One region of the Cellulomonas jepli genome, then DNA from elsewhere that is predicted to be linked to it. Evidence: riboswitches for the same ligand, from Rfam matches in the RefSeq annotation. Region 1 holds a riboswitch; each other region holds the start of a gene.
The links. Region 1 has a riboswitch for S-adenosylmethionine ahead of AB6N24_RS06710 (DUF1737 domain-containing protein). Riboswitches for the same ligand answer to the same signal wherever they lie in the genome.
Positions count from the first base shown of each region.

Region 2: linked by a shared signal. The riboswitch ahead of AB6N24_RS17405 (hypothetical protein) and the one ahead of AB6N24_RS06710 (DUF1737 domain-containing protein) in region 1 are both predicted to bind S-adenosylmethionine.
Region 3: linked by a shared signal. The riboswitch ahead of AB6N24_RS13575 (methylenetetrahydrofolate reductase) and the one ahead of AB6N24_RS06710 (DUF1737 domain-containing protein) in region 1 are both predicted to bind S-adenosylmethionine.

Region 1 is NZ_JBFTER010000019.1:11,513-14,777, reverse strand. It holds gene AB6N24_RS06715 (aminotransferase class V-fold PLP-dependent enzyme) at 1-1,307, opposite strand, end outside; SAM riboswitch class IV at 1,346-1,461, opposite strand; SAM riboswitch class I at 1,580-1,680, shown strand; gene AB6N24_RS06710 (DUF1737 domain-containing protein) at 1,685-1,984, shown strand; gene AB6N24_RS06705 (rhodanese-like domain-containing protein) at 1,981-2,406, shown strand; gene AB6N24_RS06700 (O-succinylhomoserine sulfhydrylase) at 2,403-3,265, shown strand, end outside.
Region 2 is NZ_JBFTER010000087.1:3,365-6,629, reverse strand. It holds gene AB6N24_RS17410 (TOMM precursor leader peptide-binding protein) at 1-1,226, opposite strand, end outside; gene AB6N24_RS17415 (YcaO-like family protein) at 1-22, opposite strand, end outside; gene AB6N24_RS17405 (hypothetical protein) at 1,216-1,923, opposite strand; SAM riboswitch class IV at 2,186-2,287, opposite strand; gene AB6N24_RS17400 (hypothetical protein) at 2,486-3,265, opposite strand, start outside.
Region 3 is NZ_JBFTER010000054.1:25,553-28,817, forward strand. It holds gene metE (5-methyltetrahydropteroyltriglutamate--homocysteine S-methyltransferase) at 1-458, opposite strand, end outside; gene AB6N24_RS13575 (methylenetetrahydrofolate reductase) at 472-1,554, opposite strand; SAM riboswitch class I at 1,622-1,716, opposite strand; gene AB6N24_RS13580 (histidine phosphatase family protein) at 1,952-2,611, opposite strand; gene AB6N24_RS13585 (DNA-3-methyladenine glycosylase I) at 2,868-3,265, opposite strand, start outside.

The DNA.
Region 1 (3,265 bases):
GCGACGACCCAGCAGCCGTCCTGCACCGCGTACCGCGTGCCCGGGCCCTCGGCGAGGTACGCCGCGACCCCGGCGACGAGCCGGTCGACGGCCTCGGACGGCGTGCCCACGCCGACCGACGCGCGGATGGCGCCGTCCGCCGCACCGAGGCGCTGGAGCAGGGGGTGGGCGCAGAACCGCCCGTCGCGCACGCCGATCCCGTGCTCGGCGGCGAGGTAGGCGGCGACGAGGCCCGGGTCGTGCTCGCCGACCGTGAACGTCACGACCCCGACGGGCTCGCCGGAGTCGGGCCAGATGCGCACGACCCGCACCCCGTCGAGCGCAGCGAGGCCGTCGACGAGCCGGGCGCGCAGCGCGGCCTCGTGCTCCTCGAGCGCACCGGCGGGGAGCCCCGCGAGCACCTCGCACGCCTCGGCCAGCGCGATCGCGCCGACCACGTTCGGCGACCCGGCCTCGTGCCGCGCGGGCGCGGGCTGCCAGATCGTGCGGTCCGCGCGCACGTCCCGCACCGCGCCGCCGCCCGCGAGGTACGGCTCGCCCGCGTCGAGCCAGTCGCGCCGGCCCACGAGCGCACCCGCACCGAACGGCGCGTACGTCTTGTGCCCCGAGAACGCGACGTAGTCGGCCCCGGTCGCGGCGAGGTCGAACCCGCGGTGCGGGACGAGCTGCGCGCCGTCGACCACGACCCGCGCACCGGCGGCGTGGGCCAGGCGCACCACCTCGTCGAGCGGCAGCGCCTCGCCCGTGACGTTCGACGCGCCGGTGAGCGCGACGAGCGCGTGCGGCTGCGCGGCGAGCTCGCGGGCCAGCACGTCGAGCGTCTCGGCGACCGTCCCGGCGATCGGCACGACGGTCGACGCGCGGTCCGGGCCCTGGCCCCACGGCAGCAGGTTCGCGTGGTGCTCGACGTCCAGCACGAGCACCCGGCCCGGGGTCCCGTCGGCGCCCGGCGGGACGACGCCCGCGAGCAGGTTGAGGGCGTCGGTCGTGTTCCGGGTGATGATCGCGACGTCGTCCGCGCGGGCCCCGACGAACCGGGCGATCGTCTGCCGGGACGCCTCGTACAGCGCGGTCGACACCTGCGAGAGGTAGCCGGCGCCGCGGTGCACGGACGCGTAGAGCGGCAGGACCTCGGTGACGCGCGCCGCGACGGCCTCGAGCGCGGGGGCGCTCGCCGCGTAGTCGAGGTTGGCGTAGGTGCGGCTCGTGCCGTCGAGCAGGGGCACCTGGGTCCCACCCCCGACGACGGGCAGGAGCCCGTCGAGCGGCGTCGTCGCACAGGCGGTGGCCTCGGTGATCACGGACATGGTGCTCCTCGACAGGTCGGTGGGGACCCGTGGTGAGGACCCCGCGCTTGCCGTCCGCCGATCGGCGGCACGGCCAGGTCGTCACCCGGGGCACCCCACCGCGGAGGAGGGTTGCCGGCCAGCAAGCCGGGGCTTCGTGCTGGCACTCATGACCTGCGTCGAGAATCCCCGGGAGAGCCCGTCGGTGTCAACGGGTGGGCACGGCGTCTCGCATGCCGGACCGCGTGGGGTCGAGGCTTGGACGGCGGCCGGACGTGAGCCTACGATCGCCGTCACCATCCAGAGCGGCCGAGAGATCTGGCTCGACGACGCCGCAGCAACCCGCAGGCACGACGTGCCTGGAGCAGGGTGCTACCGCCAGGACCGATGGAGGCGACATGAGCGACGCACCCGACCCGACGACCGGGACCGGCGGCACCGGCACGCCCGACCCCGCCCCGGACGCCGGCACCCCCGAGCCCGAGCGCCTGCGCTACCGGCTCCTGACCGGGCCCGACGACCGCACGTTCTGCGAGCGCATCAGCGCCGCGCTCGACGAGGGCTACGTGCTGCACGGCGGCCCCGCGGCGACGTTCGACGGGACCCGGGTGATCGTCGCGCAGGCGGTCGTCCTGCCCGACCCCGTCCCCACGTCCGGCCCGGTCCCCGTGCCGCGCGCCCAGGTCCTCCCCGCGTGAGCGCCGGCGGCTACGCGGGTGACCTGACCCCGCAGCAGGCGTGGGAGCTGCTGGAGCACGACGAGCGCGCGCTGCTCGTCGACGTCCGCACCGACGGCGAGTGGGCGACGATCGGCGTCCCCGACACGTCCACCACCGGTCGCCCCGCGGCGTTCGTCGAGTGGGTCGACGGCACCGGCCGGCCCAACCCGGCGTTCGTCGACGAGCTGGACGCGAGCGGCCTCGCACCCGGCGACGAACGGCCCGTGGTGTTCCTGTGCCGCTCGGGCGTCCGCTCGGTCGGCGCCGCGAAGCTCGCCACCGCCGCCGGGCTCGGCCCCGCGTACAACGTGCTCGACGGCTTCGAGGGCGGCGTCGGCCCGGACGGGCAGCGCGGGGCGACCGGCTGGCGCGCCGCCGGCCTGCCCTGGCGGCAGCGGTGAGCGCCCGCCGCACGCCCGGACCGTTCGACTGGGACGACCGCTCCGTCGACCGCAGCACGCTGCGCCCCGACACGCTCGCGGTGCGCGGCGGGCTCGTGCGCACCGAGTTCGGCGAGACGTCCGAGGCGCTGTTCCTGACCCAGGGGTACGTGTACGGGTCGGCCGGCGAGGCCGAGTCGGCGTTCGCCGGCGACGTCGACCGGTTCCTCTACTCGCGCTACTCCAACCCGACGGTCTCGACGTTCGAGGAGCGCCTGCGCCTGCTCGACGGCGCCGAGGCCGCGTACGCCACCGCGACCGGCATGTCCGCGGTCTTCACGGCCCTCGCCGCGCTCGTGCGCTCCGGCTCGCGCGTCGTCGCCTCCCGCGCGCTGTTCGGGTCGACCGTCGTGATCCTCGACGACATCCTCGCGAAGTGGGGCGTGACCACCGAGTACGTCGACGGGCACGTGCTCGCGCAGTGGGAGGAGGCGCTCGCGACCCCGGCCGACGTCGTGTTCTTCGAGACGCCGTCCAACCCGATGCAGGACCTCGTCGACATCGCGGCCGTCAGCCGCCTCGCGCACGACGCCGGCGCCGTCGTGGTCGTCGACAACGTGTTCGCGACCCCCGTCCTGTCCCGGCCGCTCGAGCACGGCGCCGACGTGCTCGTCTACTCCGCGACCAAGCACATCGACGGCCAGGGCCGGGTGCTCGGCGGGGCCATCCTCGGGTCCGAGGAGTACGTGCACGGCCCGGTGCAGACGCTGATCCGCAACACCGGCCCCTCGCTCAGCCCGTTCAACGCGTGGGTCCTGCTCAAGGGCCTCGAGACGCTGTCGCTGCGCGTGCGCCACCAGACGGCGTCCGCGCTGCGCGT
Region 2 (3,265 bases), on a different contig from region 1:
CGTGCGACAGCGTCCCGGTCACGGGCGTCCTCCCCCGCGCTGCGCTGCCACACGTGGATGGTCGGCCGGGCCTGCGCCGGGCGCCCACAGGCGGGGCACCGCGGGACGCGCAGCACCGGGTGGAGCCGCGTCGTCCCGCTCACGAGGCTCAGGCTCAGCAGGTGCGCGTAGGACGCAGGCGCCGTGAACAGCGTCACGACCTTGACGACCTCGAGCGCGAGGAGCGCCGCCGCCGGGCTCACGAGCAGGTGCTCCGGCCGTAGTCCGGCGACCCGCGAGTGCCGGTCCACGAGGTCGAGCTCGGCGAGGTCCGGGACGTTGCTGCGGCGACGGAGCTCGAAGCACGTCCAGCACGCGGTCTCGTGCGGGAGCACCGTCGGGCCCACGTGGACCTCGAAGCCGGCCGGGCGCGCGCTCGACCACGGGGTACCCGTGACGAGCGCCGCCTCGTTGACCAGCTCGTAGGTGCGCGGGTCGGCGGAGTCCTCCGCGAGCGCCGCGCACCCCGCGCCGTCGAGCAGCCGGACCCACCCGTCGACGTCCCCGGGCCGGTCGGCCGGCTCGACCGACGTCCCGGTCCCGAGGTCCTCGACACGCCGCCGCACGACCGCCGCGCGGGGCTCGCCCACGGGCGCCCCACCGAGCAGCCCGTCCGAGGCCCGGTCCCCGGCATCGACCGTGCCGGGGTCGCACACGACGACCCGCCCGACGCCCGCGACCGCGAGCGCCCGCACGACCGCGGAGCCGGTGGCCCCGAGCCCGACGACCACGACGGTGCTCCGGGCCAGCAGGAGCTGGTACTCCTCGCCGGACCGCGGGAGCACCTCGCCCGTCCCGTCGTCCGCCGCGCCCTCCCGCTCCGGTGCGACGAAGTGGGAGAAGAACGCGATCTGCGGTGCGAGGCGCCGGCGCTCGGCCGCGGTCAGCCCGGGCACGTCGTGCACGACCTCGAGCGCGCCCCGCTCGAGCAGCGCGTCGACCTCCGCGGTCACCCGGGGACGGTCGTCCGGTTCGAACGCCGCGAGCACCTCGGCCCAGTAGCGCTCGCGGTCGAGCAGCGCGAGCAGGCGCCCGAGCAGGTCCCCCCGGCCGCCGCGCAGCTCGAGCGAGAAGGTCAGCGAGTGCAGGCGGAACGACCCGTCGGGCGCCGGGACGACCGTGAACCGCTCCGGCACGCGCAGCCGGTCGTCCGCGCGCACCGGGCGGTCCCCGTCCTCAGCCGGCATAGCTGCAGCTGCAGCTGCTCGATCCCCAGCACGAGCACGAGCAGCTGCAGCACGCCGACCCCGACGTGCGGAACAGCACGAACAGCCCGATCTCGGCGACGAGCCGTGTGCTGCCCTGGAGCGCGGTGATCTCCTCCTTGTCGTGCACCGACTGGGAGAAGTCGTCGCCGAGCAGCGTGTTGTAGGAGACGCTCGCGAGCGATCGCACCTGACGGGCCTCGATCTCGACGAGGTGGCGGCCGGCCGGCACCTTGCCCACGCGCTCCGCGAGCTCGCGGATGTACCCGTCCGACGCACGGCCCTTGCCGCCCTCGCGGCCCCGGGTCAGCTCCTCGGTGTCGTGCTTCGAGCGGACCACCTGGCCGTCCTGCAGAGCCAGGTGCTCGAACGCGGCGATCGTGGTGCGGTCCTTGATGTCGACGACGACGGCCTGCGCGTGCCCACCCTCGGACACGCTCAGCCCGCCCTCCTGGGTCTGGTCCTTGCTGCTGAACGGCGTGACCGAGATGGCGATGGACTGCAGGCTGTCCGGGCTGAACACGGAGAACAGCTGGGTGCGCTCCGGCTGCGCCTCGAGCCCGAGCGCGGTGAGCTCGCCGTGCAGGGTGCGGGCGTCGTCGGACTTCTCGAGGACGCTCTCGAAGAACCGGTACCCGTGCTCGGTTCCGAGGTGCTGGACGGTGTCGACGGCTGCCATGGTGGTTCCCCCTCCGAGATCCACGCGCCTGCGGGGTCGGTGCGCCGTGCGGGCGGCGGGCCGGATGACGTGCTCGGCGGGTCGCGGGGCGCGGTGCGTGAGGCTCGCGGCGTCTCGCCGGAGCCCCCGGGCACACGGTCGTGTGCGGGTCGCGCCTGCGGAGGCTCCGGGTCGGCCCGTGGGGGCCGCGGTGCGCCGGTGCAGGTGGTGGTCCCATGCTTCTCCCGGGCACCACGCGGGTCAACGACCGACGGGCTTCCTCAAGGTGCGGTCGGGGTCCACGACCAGGTCCTTGCCCGGGGCACCCCGCCGTGCGGAGGGTTGCCGTTGCGCCAGCCGAGGCTGCGCGCAGGAGCTCATGACCTACCTCGGTCCAGGGACGGTGGTGCGGAGAACAGCACCACGTGAGCGGTCGACCGCTTCGCGGGGATGCTCAGGTGCTGGACTGCCTGTCCACGGTCACGCGCGGTGAACCGGGCACGACGAAGCGACCCCGGGCGCGTCGACGCGCCCGGGGTCGGGTGGATCGGGTGGGCCGGCGCCGTGCGCCGACCCGGCGGTGTCAGCCCTGGCCGTCGACCCGCAGCTCGGGCAGCAGCGGGCTGCGCGCCGCACCCGCCCCCGTCGTGGCGACCGGGAAGGAGCCGTAGACCGCGGTCACGTCGAGGATGAGGTGCACGGTGCTCGTGACGTACAGGCGGATCGTCGGCCGGCCCTCGAGCATCCCCACGGCCGTGACCGCGAAGTTGGCGAGGTCCTGGTTCGCGTAGAAGTTGATCGTCGACGTGTCGGGGCGAGCGACGCCGTGCGGGAACAGGGTGACGTGGCCGAGCCCGGCACCCATCGTGACCGTCAGGTTGACGAAGATGCTGGCGACGTCGAGGTCCCCCGTCGCGGCGTCCACCGCGACGTCGATCGTCGCGCCGGCGGTGACGCGACCGCCGGCGTCGAGGGCGCCCGCGGTGCGGCCGACGATCGACGCGCGCCCCGCGGCCGAGCGGGTGTCCAGCACCCGCTTGGGCGCGGGCGCGTAGATCATCGGCAGGTACGAGACGAGGTCCTGCAGGTCGAGGTTCGTCACGAGGTAGCCGCGCTCGACGCCGGTGCCGTCGCGGTCCAGACCGATGAGCGGGCCCGCCGCGGTGTTCTTGATCTCGCCGACCTGCGGGGTCCAGCCGGTCGCGTCGGAGGGCTCGAGCCGCAGCTGGGCGCCCGTCGGGTTCGCGAGCGACAGCGCCGGTGCGGTGCTCGTCGCGGTCAGGCGGGTCCCCGACGTGCCGGCGTCGTTCGCACGCCCGGCGAGCACCGGGTCGCCCGCGGCGGCCGACGCCGGGGTCGAGCC
Region 3 (3,265 bases), on a different contig from region 1:
CTCGCGTAGCGGAACTCCGTCTCCGGACCGATCTCCGGGACGAGGTAGTGGTAGTTCGTGTCGAACCACTTGGTCATCTCGAGGGGCAGGTCCTCGCCGCGGCCGCGGGCGACCGTCGAGTAGCCCGCGAGGTCGAGGCGACCCTCGGCGTCGACGAGGTCGGCGAAGCGGGCCGGGACGGCGCCCACGAGGTTCGTCGCGTCGAGCACCTGGTCGTAGAACGAGAACGCGCTCGGGATCGCGGGCACGTCGGTGCGCAGGCCCAGGCCGGCGAGGTGCGTGCGGGTGCGCTTGCGCAGGTCGGCGGCGACCGCCTCGACCTCCTCGGCGGACGTCTTGCCGGCCCAGAACGCCTCGATGGCCTTCTTGAGCTCGCGGCGGGGACCGATGCGCGGGTAGCCGAGGATCGTCCCGGCGGGGAACTCGGGCAGCGCGGACGCGGGGGTGGTGCTCGTCATCGTGGGTCCTCGATCAGTTCGTGGGGGCGGGGACGGGGCTGGGTGAGCCGGCCTGCGGCCTGGGGGTCCGGTCGGGAGCTGTCGGAGCTCCGCCGCCGAGGTGTGCACCCTCGAGCAGGTCCAGCGCGGCGTGGTGGGTGTTGTAGGTGTAGACGTGGACGCCCGGGGCGCCGCCGTCGAGCACGGCGTTCACGAGGTCGACGCTCGCGCGGATGCCGACCCGGTGCCGCTCGGCGTCGTCGTCGACCGAGCCGAGCCGCTCGAGCAGCGGCCGGGGGACCGGGACGCCGGTGAGCGCCTCGACCCGCAGGAGCCGGGCGGGGTCGGTCGTCGGGATGATGCCGGGGATGATCGGGATCGTGACGCCGGCCTCACGCGCCTCGGCGACGAGCTCGAGATAGCTGCCCGCGTCGTAGAAGACCTGCGTGATCGCGAAGTCGGCCCCGGCCTCCTGCTTGGCGAGCAGCGCCGCGACGTCCTGCGCGCGCGTGCTGCCCGTGCCCGCGTTGCCGCGCGGGAACGCGGCGACGGCGATCGACAGGGGACGCACGGTCGCGCGGACCTTCTGCGCGAGGCTCTGCCGGCACCGACGCTCCTCGATCTCGCGGAGCAGCGCGACGAGCTCGCTCGCGGTCTCGAGGCCGTCGGGGTGCGGGCGCCAGTCGGCCTGGTCGGCGGGCGGGTCCCCGCGCAGCGCGAGGAACGACCGGACACCCTCGTCGAGGAACTCCTCGACGACCGCGGTGACCTCGGCGCGCGAGGTCCCGACGCACGTCAGGTGCGCGATCGGGTTGAGCGACGTCTCGCGCAGCAGGCGGCGGACGAGCCCGCGCGTGGTGGTGCGCGTCTTGCCCGCTGCCCCGTAGGTCACGGAGACGAAGTCGGGGCGGGTCTCGCCGAGCGCCTGGATCGTCGCCCACAGCTTCGGGGCGGCGTCCGGGTTGCGGGGCGGGAACAGCTCGAACGAGACCGTCGGCCGGTCGACCGGCGCGAGCACGTCGCGCGCACCCGGGGCCGTGCGCAGGGAGTCGCCGGTCGGGGCGTCGCGCGGGACGGGGGGTGCGTCGGGCGCGGCGTCGGTCACGGGGGCGCTCATGAGGCGGTCCGTCGCGGGGTGGCCGCCCGGGAGGGTCGCGGACACGGGGACGTGCACGTCATCGTCAACTCCATCGAACCTGGCGGAAGCACCCACACCCTCGTGAGAGGGGGGTTGCTGCGGCGTCGACGAGCCAGGACTCTCGGCCGCTCTGGATGGTGAGCCGAGCATAGGGCTGGTCCCGCATGCTGAGCAATGCCTCTCACCAACCGAGATGAGGCCGTCCACGCTCGGAGGTACGCCCGCGACGGCGAGCGCCCGGGACGCGACGAGGGGGCGTGCGGCTGGCTCGGGGGCCGTGCGGGTCGGGCGAGGTGCGGGTCGGGCGAGGTGCGGGACGGGCGACGTGCAGGCCAGGGGGTGCCCGGTGGGCCGGTCCAGGTCGTGCGGCTCCGGGTCAGGCGATCGAGGCCACCGGGGTCGGCGTGCGCATCGGGCGGGCCGCGATGTGCCCCTGTCCGGCGACGTCGACGGCGACGCTCGTCAGCCGCGCCGCGCCGTCGGGCTCCACCTCGACCGTCGAGACGGACGCGTTCGGCAGCGGCACGAGACCCACCTCGTCGACCGTCGCCAGGTAGGCGCCGAGCGCGAGCCCGTGCCCGACGACGAGCACGTGCCCGCCGTCGCCGTGCTGGGCGGCGATCCGCGCGAACACGTCCCGGGTCCGGTGCATGAACTCCGCACCGGGCTCGCCGCCCGGCAGCCCGGGGTGGCGGCCCGCGAGGACCTCCGTGACGAGCTCGGGCCACGCGACGACGTCGTCGAGCACGCCCTCGTGCTTCCGCTCGTAGATGCCGAAGCTGTACTCGAGCAGCCCGGGGTCGGTGCGCAGGCGGACGTCGGGGTGGTGGCGGAGCAGCTCGACGGCGGTCGCGACGGCCCGCCCCGAGGGCGAGGACCACGCTGCGGTGAACGGCGTGCCGGCGAGGTGCCGGGCGGTCGTGCGGACGCCCGCACGACCGTCCCGCGTGAGCGGCGAGTCGCAGCGTCCCTGCATGATCCGGCGTGCGTTGAAGTAGGTGCGCCCGTGGCGGACGAGCGTCAGCGTGAGGGTCATCGGTGCCCCGCTCTCTCTCGTTGTCGGTCCGACGCTAGGGAGCACGTGTGTCGGGCGGACGACGCCGGCGTGACGAACAGGCGACGATGTGCCAGCGGCCAGCGGCCAGCGGGCAACCACCAACGACCAACGACGACGCGGCTCGCGTCCGACGTCCGACGTGCGACGTCCCACGTGCCACGTGCCACGTGCCACGTGCCCAGTGCCGCGCGCCGCCTACCGCGCGCCGCGCTCCCGTGGCCGTGGCTGACCTCGCTCAGCGCCCCGCGACGACCGGGCAGCCCGCGAGGTGGTCGTCGACCAGGCCGCACGCCTGCATCGCCGCGTACACGGTCGTCGGGCCGAGGAACCGGAAGCCCAGGCGCTTGAGCTCGCGGGCCAGCGCCTTGGACTCGTCGGTCTGCGCGGGCACGTCGCTCCAGGTCGCGGGGCGCTGGCGCGACCCGGCGACGGCGTCGGCCGGGGCGAACGACCAGACGACCTCGTCGAGCGTGCGCCCGGCCTCGTGCAGCGCGAGGACGGCGCGGGCGTTGGCGATCGTGGCCTCGATCTTGGCCCGGTTGCGCACGATCCCCGCGTCGGCCAGGAGCCGGGTGACGTCCGCGTCGTCGAACCGGGCGACCGCCTCCGGCTCGAAGTCGGCGAACGCGGCGC